DNA from 2 places in the Streptomyces sp. NPDC045022 genome. Region 1 is predicted to be linked to the other one. Evidence: riboswitches for the same ligand, from Rfam matches in the RefSeq annotation. Region 1 holds a riboswitch; the other holds the start of a gene.
What was found. A riboswitch is a leader RNA that binds a small molecule or an ion and turns the genes downstream of it on or off. The one in region 1 is predicted to bind S-adenosylmethionine.
Positions count from the first base shown of each region.

Region 2: another riboswitch for S-adenosylmethionine. It lies ahead of thrC (threonine synthase); the one in region 1 lies ahead of AC07C1_RS40755 (aminotransferase class V-fold PLP-dependent enzyme).

Region 1 is NZ_JBWKIR010000062.1:426-9,503, forward strand. It holds gene AC07C1_RS40750 (hypothetical protein) at 1-7, opposite strand, end outside; gene AC07C1_RS40755 (aminotransferase class V-fold PLP-dependent enzyme) at 97-1,470, opposite strand; SAM riboswitch class IV at 1,653-1,769, opposite strand; gene trpD (anthranilate phosphoribosyltransferase) at 1,981-3,045, opposite strand; gene qcrB (cytochrome bc1 complex cytochrome b subunit) at 3,167-4,828, opposite strand; gene qcrA (cytochrome bc1 complex Rieske iron-sulfur subunit) at 4,825-5,883, opposite strand; gene qcrC (cytochrome bc1 complex diheme cytochrome c subunit) at 5,880-6,692, opposite strand; gene ctaE (aa3-type cytochrome oxidase subunit III) at 6,755-7,375, opposite strand; gene AC07C1_RS40785 (response regulator) at 7,530-7,931, shown strand; gene AC07C1_RS40790 (L,D-transpeptidase) at 8,036-9,078, opposite strand, start outside.
Region 2 is NZ_JBWKIR010000007.1:76,521-85,598, forward strand. It holds gene nagA (N-acetylglucosamine-6-phosphate deacetylase) at 1-872, opposite strand, end outside; gene AC07C1_RS15040 (ROK family protein) at 872-1,813, opposite strand; gene AC07C1_RS15045 (ABC transporter substrate-binding protein) at 1,926-3,209, shown strand; gene AC07C1_RS15050 (DUF3263 domain-containing protein) at 3,245-3,469, shown strand; gene otsB (trehalose-phosphatase) at 3,506-4,375, shown strand; gene AC07C1_RS15060 (alpha,alpha-trehalose-phosphate synthase (UDP-forming)) at 4,363-5,790, opposite strand; gene AC07C1_RS15065 (glucosyl-3-phosphoglycerate synthase) at 5,879-6,823, opposite strand; SAM riboswitch class I at 6,997-7,154, shown strand; gene thrC (threonine synthase) at 7,172-8,455, shown strand; gene AC07C1_RS15075 (ubiquitin-like small modifier protein 1) at 8,452-8,730, shown strand.

The sequences.
Region 1 (9,078 bases):
CGCCCATGCCGCCCGACTCCGGGTGGGCGCGGGACTTCTCACGGGCGTCGCGTACGTCCCCGCGCCCCTCAACGCCCGCTGTCGCTCGGGCCGGCCTCACACCGCCGGGACGCAGCGGCCGTCCTCGGTGCGGTAGGTCCACTTCGCGCCCTCGGTCACCAGCTCCCTGACCGCCGTGACGAACCGCTCCACATGCTCGTCCGGCGTGCCCGCGCCGAAGCTCACGCGGATGGCGTTGAGGGACTTCTCGCCCGGGGCCGCCTCCGGGGCACCGCACTCGCCCTGGGACTGGGGGTCGCTGCCGAGCAGGGTGCGGACGAGCGGGTGGGCGCAGAACAGGCCGTCGCGGACGCCGATGCCGTACTCGGCGGAGAGGGCGGCGGCGAAGTGGGAGCTGTTCCAGCCCTCGACGACGAAGGAGATCACGCCGACGCGCGGGGCGTCGTCGCCGAAGAGGGAGAGGATCCGCACCTCGGGCACCTCGGCGAGGCCCTCGCGGACCGTGCGGACGAGGTGCTGCTCGCGGGCGACGAGGGTGTCCCAGCCGGCCTCGGTGAGGGCCTTGCAGGCGGACGCGATGGAGTAGGCGCCGATGACGTTCGGGGAGCCGGCCTCGTGGCGGGCGGCGCTCTCGTGCCACTCCACGTCCACTCCCCCGTCGGTGCGCCGGGAGACCTTGCGGCTGGCGCCGCCGCCCGCGAGGTACGGCTCGGCCGCCCGCAGCCAGTCGGCGCGGCCGGCCAGGACACCGCAGCCGAACGGGGCGTACAGCTTGTGCCCGGAGAAGGCGACCCAGTCGACGTCCAGGTCACGGATGTCCACCGGGTGGTGCGGGGCGAGCTGGGCGGCGTCGAGGACGATCCGGGCGCCGTGCGCGTGGGCTGCGGCGGCCAGCTCACGCACCGGCCACAGCTCGCCGGTGACGTTGGAGGCACCGGTGACGCAGACCAGGGCCGGCCCGTAGGGGTCGCGGTCGGCGAGGGCCCGCTCCAGGGTCTCGACGGCCTGCCGCGGGGTGCGCGGGGCGTTGAGGTAGGTGACCTTCGCGTCCTGCCAGGGCAGCAGGGAGGCGTGGTGCTCGGTCTCGAAGACGAAGACCTGGCAGTCGGCCGGGAGCGCGCGGGCCAGCAGGTTCAGCGAGTCGGTGGTCGACCGGGTGAAGATCACCTGGTCTTCCTCCCGGCAGCCGAGGAAGCCGGCGACGGTCCTGCGGGCGTTCTCGAACAGGTCGGTGGAGAGCTGGGAGAGGTAGCCGGCACCGCGGTGGACGCTGCCGTAGTACGGGGCGTAGGCGGCGACGTCGTCCCAGACGCGCTGGAGGGCGGGGGCGCTGGCCGCGTAGTCGAGCGCGGCGTAGGTGACTTCGCCGCCCGTCACGAGCGGGACGGTGACATCCCGGCCGAGAACGGGCAGCGCGCCCGAGAGGTCCTGGCAGACGGTCTGGTCGGCGGCAGCGGTGGAGACGGACATGGGTGAACTCCCGTGTGAGCAGGTGGGACTCACCGCGCGAGCGGACAGGGCTCCAGCGCGGATGAGGTGAGAAGGGGTACGCGGAGGCGGGGCTCTGCGGCCCTATCGCATTCGCTTGCTCACGGAAGGCTCCCTCGACGACCAGGACCCCTGGCCCCGCGCTCGGTCAGAAGCGCGCGAGGGGTCCGCGCTTGCCGCAGACCTTGCTGTCCGCGACCTGGTCTTCACCCGGGGCACCCCGCCACGGACGGAGGGTTGCCGGACAGTCAGCCGGGGCCTCATGACTGTCACTCATGACCTGAACAGGAAACTAGCCGAGCGGATCATCGCCGCGCAACCCGTGTCCGGATGGCGGGACGGGGGTGCGGAGGGTTCGGCACCGCCGGACGCCGCCGCCATGGCTGAGCGGCGTCGCGGTGGGCAGAGGGCTACCCCCCCCCGCCCGCCGCGACGGCGCTTCCGCGGACTCGGCCCGCCGGGCGGCGCCGAACTCGCCCGCACCCAGGCCGGCTAGCGATTGCTCGCGGCCACCCACCGCTCCAGCGCCCGCTTCGCCGCGCCGGAGTCGATGGACTCGGCGGCCTTGGCCATGCCGTCCCGGAGCCGGCCGGCGAGCGGGGCGTCGGTCGGCTGGAGGGCCACCAGGGCCGCCGCCGAGTTCAGCAGCACGGCGTCCCGTACCGCGCCCTGCTCGCCGTCCAGCAGGCGGCGGGCGACCTCGGCGTTGTAGGACGGGTCGCCGCCGCGCAGGGCCTCCACGGGCACGAGGTCGATGCCGACGTCACGCGGGTCGAAGGTCTCCTCGCCGACCCTTCCGTCCCGCACGACCCAGACGCGGGACGTGGACGTCGTCGTCAGCTCGTCCAGGCCGTCGTCGCCGCGGAAGACCAGCGAGGAGTTGCCGCGTTCCGCGAGCACGCCGGCGACGATCGGCGCCTCGTGCGCCACCGCCACCCCGACCGCCTGGGCCCGTACCCGCGCCGGATTGGTCAGCGGACCGAGCAGGTTGAACACCGTCCGGATGCCCAGCTGCCCGCGCGCGGCACCCACATGACGCAACGCGGGATGGAACTTCACCGCGAAGCAGAAGGTGATGCCGGCCTCCTCCGCGACCTCCGCCACCCGGCGGGGCGTCAGGTCGAGATTGACGCCCAGCTTCTCCAGGACGTCGGAGGACCCCGAGGCGGAGGACGCGGCGCGATTGCCGTGCTTCACCACCTTCGCGCCCGTACCGGCGACGACCAGCGACGACATCGTGGAGATGTTCACCGTTCTCGCCCCGTCGCCGCCCGTGCCGACGATGTCGACGGTCCGGCCGGGCACCTCGATCACGTTCGCGTGCTCGTACATCGTGCGGACCAGACCGGTGATTTCCTCCACCGTCTGTCCCTTGGCCCGCAGGGCCACCGCGAACCCGGCGATCTGCGCGTCGGTCGCCTCGCCGCGCATGATCCGGTCCATCGCCCACGCGGTCTCGTCGGCGGACAGGTCCCGGCCGTCCAGCAGACCGTTCAGCAGGGCGGGCCAGGAACGGCCCGCCGCGGTGTCGCCTCCAGCGGGGGTCACAGCGCTCATCAGCCGCTCCTAGAACAGATTCCTGCACAGTCGTGCACCACCCTATCCAGCCCGGAGCACAGCGAAGGGCCCCGTCCGTAACGCGGACGGGGCCCTTCAGCGTGGCGTGGCGACGCGGGGATCAGTGGTGGCCGTGGCCGCTCGTGATCTCCTTGTACTCCTCGACGGTCGGCTTCGGGATCTGGTTGTCCTCGCCGTAGTAGGCGGTGGAGAGCTTCGCACGCAGCTTCTCCGAGCCCTTCACCTTGCGCTCGACACCGTTCTCGTCCACCGCCGGGCCGATCTCGGCCGGCTGGTACTGCTCGTGCGCGGTGAGCGTGTGCAGCTGCTCCTGGCTGAGCGGCTCGTGCACCTCGATGAACTCACCGTGCGGCAGCCGCTTGATGATGCCGGTCTCGCGGCCGTGCAGCACCTTGTCGCGGTCGCGGCGCTGCAGACCGAGGCAGATCCGCTTGGTGACGATGAACGCGACGACCGGGCCCACGAAGAAACCGATCCGGACGAACCAGGTGACGGCGTTGATCGACAGGTGGAAGTGCGTGGCCCACAGGTCGTTGCCACCGCCGACCAGGGTGATCATGTAGATCGTCACCCAGGCGACACCGAACGCGGTACGGGTCGGAGCGTTGCGCGGGCGGTCCAGGATGTGGTGCTCGCGCTTGTCGCCGGTGACCCAGGACTCGATGAACGGGTAGACCGCGATCGCCGCCAGGACCAGCGGGAAGAGCACCAGCGGGATGAACACGCCCAGGACGAGCGTGTGACCCCAGAAGTTGATCTCCCAGCCCGGCATGAAGCGGATCAGGCCCTCGGCGAAGCCCATGTACCAGTCGGGCTGGGCGCCGGTCGACACCTGGTCCGGACGGTAGGGGCCCATGGCCCAGATCGGGTTGATCTGCGCGATCGCCGCGATGACCGCGATGGCACCGAAGACCAGGAAGAAGAAGCCTCCGGCCTTGGCCATGTAGACCGGCAGCAGCGGCATGCCGACGACGTTCTTCTCGGACTTTCCGGGGCCCGCGAACTGCGTGTGCTTGTGGTAGAAGACCAGGATCAGGTGGCCGACCACCAGACCGAGCATGATGCCCGGCAGCAGCAGGATGTGGACCGAGTAGAACCGCGCAACGAAGTCGTGGCCGGGGAACTCGCCGCCGAAGAGGAAGTACGACAGGTACGTGCCGACGATCGGCACGGACAGGATCGCGCCCTCCATGAAGCGGACACCGGTGCCGGAGAGCAGGTCGTCCGGGAGCGAGTAACCGGTGAAGCCGGTGAACATGCCCAGGACGAACAGCAGGAAGCCGAACAGCCAGTTGATCTCACGCGGCTTGCGGAACGCCCCGGTGAAGAACACGCGCATCATGTGCACGAACATGCCGGCGAGGAAGATCAGCGCCGCCCAGTGGTGGATCTGCCGGACCAGCAGACCACCGCGCACGTCGAAGGAGATGTGCAGGGTCGAGCTGAACGCCTCGGACATCAGCTGTCCCTGGAGCGGGACGTAGCTGCCGTGGTACTCCACCTCGGTCATCGACGGGTGGAAGAACAGCGTCAGATAGACACCCGTCAGGATGATGATGATGAAGCTGTAGAGGCAGACCTCACCCAACATGAACGACCAGTGGTCGGGGAAGATCTTGCGCATGTTGGACTTGGCCAGGGAGTAGATCCCGAGCCGGCCGTCGGCCCAGTCGGCGATCCGCTCGCCGGCCGGTGCCGTCCCGCGAGAGCGACCCGCCGCGCCGGCGGCAGATGAACTCTTGTCGTTCGGTGCAGTACTCATCCGCGCTCCCAGAATGCAGGACCGACGGGCTCCTCGAAGTCGCCGAGCGCCTGGAGGTAACCCTCACTGTCCACACCGATGCGCAGCTGCGGCAGGGCGTGGCCGGCGGGGCCGAAGATCACTCGGGCACCGTCGGAGAGGTCGAAGGTGGACTGGTGGCACGGGCACAGCACGTGGTGCGTCTGCTGCTCGTACAGCGAGATCGGGCAACCCACGTGGGTGCAGATCTTCGAGTACGCCACGATGCCCTCGTGCGACCAGGCGAGTTCGCGCTTGTCCTTGATGTTGCCCGGCTGGAGCCGGACGATCATCAGGGCCGCCTTGGCGATCTCCGTCTGGAAGTCCTCGGCCGCCTCCTCCAGACCGTCGGGCTTGGCGAAGGTGAGCGAGCCGACGGCGACGTCCTCGGGACGCAGCGGCTGGTTCGTGTTCATGTTGACCAGGCGCTTGCCCTTGGCCCACAGCGTGTGGCGCAGCGAGCTGTGCGGCAGCGGACCGAGGTCGCGCAGCAGCATGACGCCGGAGAGCGGCACCAGGGTGAGCGCGCCGAGCATCGTGTTGCGGATCAGCTTGCGGCGGCCGAGCGCCGACTCCTTGGCACCCAGACGGAAGTCCTCGTGGACCTTCGCCCGGACCTCCGGCGGAGCCTCGATCGCGTGCCGCTCGTCGGCGACCTCCACGTCGGACATCAGGGTGCGGGCCCAGTGGACCGCGCCCGCGCCGATGCAGAACAGCGCCGTGCCGAGGGTCAGACCCAGCGCGAAGTTCAGGGCGCTGAGGTGGCCGATCGGGAAGACGAAGATCGACTTGTCGTGCGGGATCGCGACGTACGCCGCGATGAAGCCGATGGTGGCCAGCATCGACACCGTGAACAGCAGGGCGACCACACGCTCGGACCGCTTGGCGGCCCGTTCGTCGATGTCCTGGATCCGGTGCTCGTGCGGCGGCAGGCCGGGGTCGGAGAACGGGTTCTCCTCGTCCGCGACGCTCACGGCGCCATGCGCGTGGTCCTGCTCAGCGGGCAGGTTCTCTTCTGGAATGTCTTGGCTACTCATGACTTCTTGGCCTTTGCGGTCCGAGCGGCGACCCAGACGGCGACCGCGATCAACGCGCCCAGACCGAAGATCCAGGCGAACAGACCTTCACTGACCGGCCCGAGGCCGCCCAGCTCCATTCCACCAGGATTGTCCGTCTCGCTGCCGTTGACCGCGTGCAGGTACGCGATGATGTCCTTCTTGTTCTTCTCCGACAGGGTGGTGTCGGGGAAGGACGGCATGTTCTGCGGGCCCGTCTGCATGGCCTCGTAGACGTGCTTCGGGGCCACATCTTCCAGGGTGGGCGCGTACTTGCCCTCGGTGAGGGCACCGCCCTTGCCGGTGAAATTGTGGCACTGTGCGCAGTTGGTGCGGAACAGTTCGCCGCCCTTGGCGATGTCCGCGCCTTCCGGACCGTACTGCTGCTTGGTCGGTACGCTCGGGCCGGCGCCCAGCGACGCGATGTACGCGGCGAGCTGGTCGATCTCGCCCTGGGTGTAGGTGACCTTCTTGCGCGGGAGCTGCGCCATCTCGGAGGTCGAGGCCGGCATACGGCCGGTGCCGACCTGGAAGTCGACGGCCGCGGCCCCGACACCGATCAGGCTCGGCCCGTCGGAGGAGCCCTGGCCACCGGTGCCGTGGCAGCTGGCGCAGCCGACCTCGTAGAGCTTCTTGCCCTCCTTGATGGTCAGGGACTGGGAGGTTTCATCGGCCTGCGCCTTGCCCGCGGGCGCGAACGCGGCGTACAGCCCCCCAGTGGCCGCCAGCGCGAGGAGTAGGACGACGACCGCCGCCAGCGGATGGCGTCGTCGTGCGGAGAGCTTTTTCACGGATTACCCCGGTGTCAGGATCTTCTGCGTCGATGCTTCTGGATGTGCGGGAGCGGTCGCCGCTACTTGATCAGGTAGATCGTGGCGAAGAGGCCGATCCAGACGACGTCGACGAAGTGCCAGTAGTAGGACACGACGATGGCGGCGGTCGCCTGCTCGTGCGTGAACCTCTTCGCCGCGTAGGTGCGGCCGAGGACCAGCAGGAAGGCGATGAGCCCGCCCGTCACGTGCAGGCCGTGGAAGCCGGTGGTCAGGTAGAACACCGAGCCGTACGGGTCGGAGGACAGCGAGATGCCGTCCTTCTTCACCAGCTCCGTGTACTCGTAGATCTGACCGCCGATGAAGATCGCACCCATGATGAAGGTGAGGATGAACCAGCCACGGAGCTTCTTCACGTCGCCGCGCTCGGCCGCGAACACGCCGAGCTGGCAGGTGAGGGAGGAGAGCACCAGGATCGTGGTGTTCGTCGCGGAGAAGGGCACGTTGAGCGCGTGCGCCATCTCCTTCCAGTGAGCCGGTCCGGTCACCGACCGGAGGGTGAAGTACATCGCGAAGAGGGCCGCGAAGAACATCAGCTCGGAACTCAGCCAGATGATGGTTCCGACGCTGGTGAGGTTCGGCCGGTTGACCGACGGGTGCGCGTGCCCGGTTTCTACTGTCGTTGCTGTCGCCACGACCGACATTATGTCGGTCGCTTATCCCGCCCTCACCCCGGGGGGTGCCGTTCGGAGTGTTGCTGCCCGCAGAACCGGTGCTGACGTGGTGTTCATGGGAGTAACATCCGCCCAAACGGCCCCGTCCGTCCTGTCCGTACGACGCTGACGTCCCGGAGGAACAATGCAGCCGACCGCCACGGTGCTGGTCTACAGCGACGACTCCAACACCCGCGAACAAGTACGGCTGGCCACCGGGCGCCGACCCGCTCCGGACGTGCCCCAGGTCGAGTTCCTGGAGTGCGCGACGCCCGCGGCGGTGCTGAGCGAGCTGGACAAGGGCGGCATCGACGTCTGTGTGCTCGACGGCGAGGCCGTGCCCATGGGCGGCATGGGGGTGTGCCGGCAGATCAAGGACGAGGTGTTCAACTGCCCGCCGGTGCTCCTGCTCATGGGCCGGCCCCAGGACGCGTGGCTGGCCACCTGGAGCCGGGCCGACGCGGCTGTGACCCTGCCGGTGGATCCGGTGGAGTTCGCCGCCGCACTGGCCTCCCTGCTCCGTCAGAAGAGGTTGCTGAGCGCCTAGGAGCCCGGGGCGCGGGGTCCGTGCGCGGCTCTCGCCGTGCGTGGCTCGCCGCGCCCACGCGGCGCGGCCGCACGTCGATGCCGCCCCGCGCCCCTGAGGGGCGCTCACACGGCCGTCGGCTGGAGTCTCACCGCGTCTCCCGGCGCCGGGCCGTCCGGGGTGCCGTTGATCAGCGCGCTGCCCGTGCGCCACTTCTTCCAGTCGACGTTCCAGTCGCCGAAGCCGTTGCCGAAGGGCTCCATGGGGTCGCCGTCGGAGTTGACGACCTTGACGATGTCGCCCTGGTGGACGTTGTCGAAGAACCACTCGGCGTTGGACGTGCTCATGCCGGTGCAGCCGTGGCTGACGTTCGCATAGCCCTGGGAGCCGACGGACCATGGGGCGGCGTGGACGTACTCGCCGGACCAGGTGACCCGGGTGGCGTAGTAGACCGGCAGGTCGTAGGAGTCGGAGCTGCCCTCGGCGATGCCGACGGTGGCGCCGCGCATCCGTACGAAGTACTGCTTCTCCAGTACGACCTTGACACCGTTGCGGGTCTCGAAACCGGGCTTGCCGGTGGTGACGGGGATCTGCTCGACCTGCTGGCCGTTCTTGTAGAACGTGAGCTGGTGCGCGGAGGCGTCCGTGACGACCTCGATCCGGTCACCCGTGGTGATCTTCAGCGCTTTGGACTTGCCGCCCCACAGCCGGTCGCCGATCTTGACGCCGTCCAGGTTGCTGTGCACCTGGATGGTGGCGTGGCTGGGCCAGTACTCCTTGGGGCGGTAGTGGAGTTCCTTGTCGCTCACCCAGTACCAGGAGCCCGGCACGGCCGGCACGGAGTCCACTCTGAGGGCACGCTCCACGACGGCCCGCTGTGCCTTGTCCTTGATCTCCTGGCCGAGTTGGGCCGTGATGGGCTGCCCGACGCCGTACTGGCCCGCGTTCGGCCCGAACGTGACGGTCAGGCGCTTCTTGCTCGTGGGCTTGCTGGTGTCGAAGGTGAGGACCTTGCGGCCGGGCGCGCCGTCCTCGTCCTCGGTGCTCACCGTGACCGTGTAGTGGGCGTTGGCGGCCAGCGGGGAGGTGCTGTGCCACCGGCTGCCGTCGGCGGCGAGTTCGCCCGCCACATAGCGCCCTGTGGAGTCCTGGGCGGTGACGTCGGTGA
Region 2 (9,078 bases), on a different contig from region 1:
CGGTCCGCGCCCGCGTGGTGGAAGGCCAGCTCCAGAGCGGCGGGATGCAGATGCGTGCCGTCGTTGATCAGCTCGACCGTGACCCGCTCGTCCTCCAGCAGCGCGGCGATCGGGCCGGGGGCGCGGTGGCCGAGGCCGGGCATGGCGTTGAAGAGGTGGGTGGCGACCGTGGCGCCCGCGTCGATCGCCTCGACCGTCTGCTCGTAGCCGGCATCCGTGTGGCCGATCGCCGCGATCACACCGTGCTCGGCGAGCAGCCGTACGGAGTCGATGCCGCCCGGCAGCTCGGTCGCGAGGGTGACCATCTTCGCCTTGCCGCGGGCCGCGTCGATCAGCTTGCGGACCTCGGCCGGGTCCGGGTCGCGCAGCAGTGCCTCGGAGTGGGCCCCCTTGCGGCACGGCGAGATGAACGGCCCCTCGAAGTGGATGCCGGCGATCTCCCCCTGCTCGGCCAGTTCGCTCAGCAGCCCGGCCTGCCGCGCCAGCAGGTCCATCTCGTCGGTGACCGTGGAGGCGACCAGGGTGGTGGTGCCGTGCAGGCGGTGCGTGTGGAGGGCGGTGAGGATCTGGTCGGGGGTGCCGGAGAAGGAGGCCCCGCCGCCGCCGTGGTTGTGGATGTCGACGAAGCCGGGGACGAGCCAGTGGCCGGTCACGTCGACGACCTGGGCGTTCACGGGGGCTGTGCTGGTGATGCGGTTGCCTTCGACGATCACCTGGCCGTCAGTGACGGTTCCGGTGGGGAGGACCACGTTGGCGCCGGACAGTACGAGGGGGGTCGCTGCCGTAGCGGGCTGCGGGTGGGTCGTGGCTGGTCGCGCCCACGCGGCGGAGCCGCATGTCGAGGCGTCCCGCGCCCCTGGGTCGGCTGCCATCAGGGGGTTACCTCCGTACGGTCGGTGTGGTTGAGGAGATCCCGGGCGAGTAGTCCCGCGCCCAGGCAGCCGGCCGTGTCCCCCAGCGCCGCGGGGACGATGGCCGGCAGTTTCTGGAAGGTGACCCGCCGCCGGACGGCGTCCCGCAGCGGTTGGAACAACACTTCCCCCGCCTCGGCCAGGCCGCCACCGATGATCAGCCTGCGCGGGTCCAGCAGGGTGAGCGCGGTGACCAGTCCGTCGGCGAGCGCGTCCACGGCCGCCTGCCAGACCCGGACGGCGTTCGGGTCACCGGACGTGACCGCCTTGGCGCAGTCGGCCGCGTCCGCGTCCGGGTCCGCGCAGGCCGCCGCCCAGGCCTCGCTGACGGCGGACGCGGAGGCGTACCGCTCCAGACAGCCGTGCTGCCCGCAGGGGCAGGGGGCGCCGCCGGGACGTACGACGATGTGGCCGATCTCGCCCGCGAAACCGTGCGCGCCCGCCTCCACCCGGCCGTCCAGGCCGATGGCACCGGCGATCCCGGTGCCGAGCGGCACGAACAGGAACCGGTCGGCACCCCGTCCCGCGCCGATCCGGCCCTCGGCGAGCCCGCCGGTGCGCACGTCGTGGCCGAGGGCGACCGGCACCCCGAGCCGCTCGGTGAGCAGGGCGCGCAGCGGGACGTCCCGCCAGCCGAGGTTGGCCGCGTAGGCGGCGATGCCCCGCTGCTCGTCGACGATGCCGGGGACCGCGATGCCGGCCGCGGCGGCCGCCTCGCCGTAGTGCTCCACCCCGTACGCGCGCAGCTCGGCGGCGAAGTCGAGGATCGCCGCGACCACCGCGTCGGGACCGCGCTCGCGGCCCGTGGCACGGCGGGCGCGGTGCAGCAGCGCGCCGTCGTCGCCGACGAGGGCGGCCTTCATCCCGGTTCCGCCCACGTCCAGGGCGATGACATGTCTCACCACGGAACCCAGTGTGACCCTCATACCCGGGAGAGGTCTAGTCCACTCCCGTGGTGTAGACCTTATGAGTCCACATGTTGAACGGTCACACAGCAGGGTTGGGGCTTTGACGGTGCGTCGGCGTACGGCAGGAACGATCGCGGTGGTGTCCGCACTGGGCATGACGGCGGTCCTCGGCGGCTGCGGGAGTACGGGCTCCTCCGACGTCACCCTCAGACTCGTCGCGGCCGACTACGGCGACTCGGCCGCCAACAGCTCCAAGAAGTACTGGGACGCCCTGGTCAAGGAGTACGAGTCCAAGCACCCCGGGGTGCGGGTCGAGGTCGACGTCTACTCCTGGAACGACGTGGACCGCAAGGTCAAGGAGATGGTCGACGCCGGGCACGCCCCGGACCTGGCCCAGATCGGCGCCTACGCCGACTACGCGGCCGCCGGCAAGCTCTACCCGGTCTCCGACCTGCTCTCCATACGCACCCAGGCGGACTTCCTCTCCCAGCTCTCGGACGCGGGCCAGTGGAGGCACACCCAGTACGGCATCCCCTTCGCCGCCTCCACGCGCGTGCTCTTCTACAACAAGACCCTCTTCGCCAAGGCCGGCATCACCCCGCCCACCACCTGGGACGAGCTGGCCGCCGACGCCGAGACGCTCAAGGAAAAGGGCGTGAAGTACCCCTACGCCCTGCCCCTCGGCCCCGAGGAGGCCCAGGCCGAGACCATGCAGTGGCTGCTGAGCGGCGGCAACGGCGGCAGCGGCTACACCGACGACGTCGGCACCTACACCATCGACTCCACGCAGAACGTCGGCACCTTCACCTGGCTCAAGGACGACCTGGTCGGCAAGGACCTGACCGGCCCGGTCGCCCCCGGCAAGCTCAACCGCGCGGACGCCTTCGCCGCCTTCGCCGACGGCCAGGTCGGCATGCTCAACGGACACCCCACGCTGATCCAGCAGGCCGCCAGGAAGGGCGTGAAGTTCGGCATGGTGCCGATGCCCGGCCGCACCGGCACGGCCAGGGCCTCGATGGGCGTCACCGACTGGATGATGGGCTTCAAGCAGAACGGGCACGCCGACCGGATCGGAGACTTCCTCGACTTCGTCTACAGCGAGAAGAACGTGCTCGGCTTCTCCCGCGAGTACGGACTGCTGCCGGTCACCGGCTCCGCCTCCAACGCCATGAGCGAGTCGGACGCGGCCGCCGACAGGGCCCTGCGCCCCTTCCTCGACCAGCTGCCCACCTCCGAGCTGTATCCGGTCGGCAAGATCTCCTGGGCGTCGGTCAGCGCGGCCGTGAAGAAGAACATCGGACAGGCGGTCGCCCCCGGCGGCAGCCCGTCCGGCGTCCTGACCCGCCTCCAGGCGGCGGCCACGGCGGCCGACAGCGGCAACGCCGGCTGAGCCGGTTGTCGGTGCCCGGCGTTACGGTGGCCCTCATGGAACTCGGCCACCGCGAACAAGCCATCCTCGCGCTGGAGCGCCGGGGCTTTCCCGGCCCCGGCGCGAAGGAACGAGCGATCCGCGAGGAGCTGGGCCTGTCGCCCGTGCGCTACTACCAGCTCCTCAACGCCCTCCTGGACGACGAGCGTGCCCTGGCCCACGATCCGGTGACGGTGAACCGCCTGCGCCGCGTACGAGAGTCCCGCCGGGCCGAGCGCTGAGGAGTGGACCCGGGCTCGCGCGGATAGTGTCGCGGTATGGGCACCCACACGACGGACTCCGCGACCCACCCGATGGACCCTCTGCCGACCCCGGCCACCCCGGCGGGCCGGGAGGGGCTGGCCGCTCTGCTGGCCCGCCCCCGGACCGCGGTGATCGGACTGGACTTCGACGGCACGCTGGCCCCGATCGTCGCCGACCCCGACCAGGCCCGCGCCCACCCCGAGGCCGTACCCGCGCTCGCCGCGCTCGCCCCCAAGGTGGCCTCCGTCGCCGTGATCACCGGCCGGCCCGCCGGTGTCGCCGTGCGGTACGGCGGCTTCGCCGGCGTGCCCGGCCTGGAGCAGCTGACCGTCCTCGGCCACTACGGCGCCGAACGCTGGGACGCGGCCACCGGCACGGTCACCGCCCCGGCCCCGCACCCCGGCGTGGCGGCGGTCCGCGCGGAGCTGCCGGGCCTGCTGGACCGGGTCGGCGCCTGGCAGGGCACGTGGATCGAGGAGAAGGGCCGGGCGGTCGCCGTGCACACCCGCCGCGCGGCGGACCCGCAGGCCGCGTTCGAGGCCCTGCGGGAGCCCCTCATCGGCCTCGCCACCCGCCACGGCCTGATCGTCGAGCCCGGCCGGATGGTGCTGGAACTGCGCCCGCCGGGCATGGACAAGGGCGTCGCGCTCAGCGAGTACGTCCGCAAGGTCGGCGCCGAGTCGGTCCTCTACGCCGGCGACGACCTGGGCGACCTCCCCGCCTTCGCCGCGGTGGACGAACTCCGCTCCTCCGGCGTCCCCGGCCTGCTGGTCTGCAGCGGCAGCACGGAGGTCACGGAACTGGCCGACCGGGCCGACCTGGTGGTGGACGGCCCGGCGGGCGTCGTGGATCTGCTGCGGCGGCTGGCGGCTCAGCTGGACTGATCGTCCAGGGCGTGCAACTGGTCCAGGAACCACCGGGCGGGCGGCAGCGCCGTCGCCGCCGCGGCCAGCCTCCTGGACCGTTCCGCCCGCTCGTCCCCGGGCAGGGTCAGCGCCTCGTGCAACGCCTTCGCCGTGCCCGCGATGTCGTACGGGTTCACCACGATCGCGTCCTCGCCCAGCTCCTCGTACGCCCCCGCCTCCCGCGACAGCACCAGCGCGCAGCCCTCGTCCGAGACGACCGGGATCTCCTTGGCGACCAGGTTCATGCCGTCCCGGATGGGGTTGACCAGCGCCACGTCGGCGAGCCGGTACGCGGCCAGGGAGCGCGCGAAGTCGTCCTTCACATGCAGTACCACCGGAGTCCAGCCGGCCGTCCCGTACCGCGCGTTGATCTCCTCCGCGACCCGCTGCACCTCGGCCGTGTACTCCCGGTACACGGCGAGGTCCTGCCGGGACGGGTAGGCGAACGCCACGTGGACGACCCGCTCGCGCCACTCGGGGTGGTCGTCCAGCAGCTGCCGGTACGCCAGGAGCCCGCGGACGATGTTCTTCGACAGCTCGGTGCGATCGACGCGGACGATCGCCTTGCGCCCCTCGCCGATCTCCTCCCGGAGCACCGCCATCCGCTCGTCCACGTCGGGTTCGTGGGCCCGCTTGCGCAGGAAGTCGGCGTCCGCGCCGAGCCCGTGCACGCCGATCCGGGTGCCCGAGGGGATCGCGGGGCCGAGCACCGCGTGGCAGCAGTCCCGGAACGCGTCCGCCCAGCGGTGCGTGAGGAACGCCGCCCGGTCCGCGCCCAGGATGCCGGTGAGCAACTCGGCCGCGATGTCGTCGGGCAGCAGGCGGAAGTAGTCCGGCGGAGCCCACGGGGTGTGCGAGAAGTGGCCGATGCGCAGGTCGGGACGGAGCCGGCGGAGCATCCGGGGGGCGAGGGCCAGGTGGTAGTCCTGGATCAGCACCGCCGCGCCTTCGGCCGCCTCCTCCGCGAGCGCCTCCGCGAACGCCTGGTTGTAGGCCTCGTACGACGCCCACTGACGGCGGAACTCCGCGTCGAAGACCGGCTCCAGCGGGGTCTGGTACAGCAGGTGGTGGACGAACCAGAGCACCGAGTTGGCGATGCCGTTGTACGCGTCGGCGTGCACGGTCGCGTCGATGTCGAGCATCCGTACCCGCTGGCCGCCGGTCTCCTCGGCCGGCAGCAGACCGCCGTCCGCGCGCCGTACGGCCGCCCGGTCGCCGTCGCCGAGCGCGGCGCACACCCACACCGCGTTGGTGTCCGGCCCGATGGCCGACAGCCCGGAGACCAGCCCGCCGCCGCCCCGCTTGGCGTGCAGCGAGCCGTTCTCGCCCACCTGATACGAAACCGGGCCGCGATTGGAGGCGACCAGCACCTCAGCACCGTGCGTGGAAGACATACGCCTCAACCTAGCCCGGCCCGGAAACGCTCAAACGTACGGTCCACCCCGGAAGGGGGCTGTATACGGCCGTTCTTCATGCGGGCGCTCACGCGACCCGGCGTGCCGCGTACTCCGCGATCTCCGCCATCGGCGGCCGTTCCTCGGTGTCCACCGAGTAGGTGCGCGGCTCGAAGCCGTCCTCGCCCCGCTCGAACTGGGTGAGGGAGGGCCGGACCAGGTGCCCGCGGGCCAGCCGCAGCTGGGCCGTGCGGTAGATGGCGGCGGCCATCCGGCCCAGCGCCTGGCCGTCCTGGTGCCGGTGCTTGCGCACCCCCACGTCCACCTGGGCCAGCGCGTCGAGCCCCACCAGGTGCAGGGCGTCCACCAGCATGCCCAGCTCCACGCCGTAGCCGACCGGGAACGGCAGCTGTTCCAGCAGGGAGCGGCGGGCCGCGTACTCACCGCCCAGCGGCTGCACGAAGCCGGCCAGCTGCGGCCAGTGCATGTTCAGCAGCGGGCGGGCCACGAGTTCCGTGACCCGGCCGCCCTGTCCCGCCGCGCCGCCGAGCGGGCGGTCGTACATGCCCTTGACCAGGTCCACCTCCGGGTCGGTGAGCAGCGGGCCGACGATCCCGGAGACGAAGTCGGAGGAGAACTCCTTCAGGTCCGCGTCGATGAAGCAGAGGATGTCCCCGCTGGTGACGAGCAGCGAGCGCCAGAGCACCTCGCCCTTGCCGGGGACGGTGGGGACGCGGGGCAGGATGTCGTCGCGGTGGACGACCCGGGCGCCGGCGGCGGCGGCGACCGCGGCGGTGCGGTCGGTGGAACCCGAGTCGACGACGACGATCTCGTCGACGAGCGGGACCTGCTCCACGAGGTCGCGACGGATGACCGCGACGATGTCGCCGACCGTCTCCTCCTCGTTGAGCGCGGGCAGCACGACGCTGATCGTGTGCCCCGTACGCTGCTTGGCGGCCAGTATCCGGTGGAGAGGGCGATCGGCCACGGACCAGGAGCGGGTGGCCAGCCAGTGCTCGACTTCTTCCAGCACGGTCTGTGGCTCCTCACTGTTCGTTGATCACGCGCCGTGACGCCGGGTGGCGTGGCTGTGATCCATCTCGCGCTTCGGACGACTATCTCAACTGTCCTGGCCTTCGGTTACAGTCTTGAACAACGCCGGTGACCATCGCATGTCGGGGGTCGCCCGCGTCGACAACCACATATTGCTCATCCAGAGGGGCAGAGGGACACGGCCCGATGAAGCCCCGGCAACCCTCCAGTCGGTTCTCGTAGATCAGCTCCTGATCGTCTCCGCGAGGCTCCCGGCTAGGGAAGGTGCCAAATCCGTCTCACGGCGAGATGCGTCGTGAGGAAGATGAGGAGAAAGGGCCTCGCCTCCATGGCTGTGCAGACAGTTGCAAGCACCAGCGATCCCGTCGTCGACCTCGGTCCCGCCGCGGCCCTGAACTGTCGCGAGTGCGGTCACCGGGTACCCCTCGGACCGGTGTTCGCCTGCGAGGAGTGTTTCGGCCCGCTGGAGATCGCCTACGACTTCTCCGGCTACGACACCGAAGAGCTGCGGGCGCGCATCGAAGCGGGCCCCGCGAACATCTGGCGTTACGCGCCCCTGCTGCCCGTCCCCGCCGACGTGGCCGACAAGCCCAACCTCAACCCGGGCTGGACCAAGCTCGTCAAGGCCGACAACCTGGCCCGCGAGCTGGGCGTCACCGGCGGGCTGTACGTGAAGGACGACTCCGGCAACCCGACGCACTCCTTCAAGGACCGGGTCGTCGCCCAGGCCCTGGAGGCCGCCCGCGCCTTCGGCTTCACGACGCTCTCCTGCTCCTCCACCGGCAACCTGGCCGGCGCCGTCGGCGCCGCCGCCGCCCGGGCCGGCTTCCGCTCCTGCGTGTTCATCCCGCACGACCTGGAGCAGGGCAAGGTCGTCATGGCCGCCGTCTACGGCGGCGAGCTGGTCGGCATCGAGGGCAACTACGACGACGTGAACCGCTTCTGCTCCGAGCTGATCGGCGACCCGGCCGGCGAGGGCTGGGGCTTCGTCAACGTCAACCTGCGGCCGTACTACGCGGAGGGGTCCAAGACCCTGGCGTACGAGATCTGCGAGCAGCTCGGCTGGCGGCTCCCGGACCAGATCGTGGTCCCGATCGCCTCCGGCTCACAGCTCACGAAGATCGACAAGGGCCTGCAGGAGCTGATCAAGCTCGGTCTCGTCGAGGACAAGCCGTACACGATCTTCGGTGCGCAGGCCGAGGGCTGCTCGCCGGTGTCCACCGCCTTCAAGGCCGGCCACGACGTGGTCCGCCCGCAGAAGCCGGACACCATCGCCAAGTCCCTCGCCATCGGCAACCCGGCCGACGGCCCGTACGTCCTGGACATCGCGCGCCGCACCGGCGGTGCCGTGGAGGACGTCACGGACGCGGAGATCGTCGACGCCATCAAGCTGCTGGCCCGCACCGAGGGCATCTTCGCGGAGACGGCGGGCGGTGTGACCGTCGGCGTCACCCGCAAGCTGCTCAAGGACGGCGTGCTGGACCCGGCGAAGACGACGGTCGTCCTCAACACCGGCGACGGCCTCAAGACCCTCGACGCGGTGGCCGGCACCGGCCTCAGCGCCACCATCCGCCCGACCCTGGACTCCTTCCGAGAGGCTGGCCTCGCATGAGCGTGACCGTTCGCATCCCGACCATCCTGCGCACCTACACCGGCGGTCAGGCCGAGGTCACCGCCGAGGGCGCGACCCTCGCCGAGGTCATCGAGAACCTGGAGAAGAACCACACGGGGATCGCCGCCCGGGTGCTGGACGACCAGGGCAAGCTGCGCCGGTTCGTCAACGTCTACGTCAACGACGACGACGTCCGCTTCGAGCAGGGCCTGCAGACGGAGACCCCTGACGGCGCCGGTGTCTCCATCATTCCGGCCGTCGCCGGCGGATGCTGACCGAATGACCGATCATTACCTTCGGTAACAGCAGTTACATATTGTTCATCGGATTGCCCCCTCCCGTGAGAGAAGCGGAGGGGGCAATTCTGTGTGATTGAGCGCGGTACAGTTGGGGAACACGGTCGCGGCCTTCAGGTTGCGGGCCCTGGATTCTCGCCGCACAACCCGACAAGAAGTAGCCAAAGTGTGCGGGTTTTCTGCGGCTTTTGTGCCTTTTGTGGAGCCCGACTTGCCCTGAATTCGGATGAATTCTCGGCAGATTCCGGGCCGGGCTCGTCCGGAATTCTCGTCCGATTGACCTGTTGCAGACGGCAGTTGGACAGATACATTCAGCCGCGGTCGACG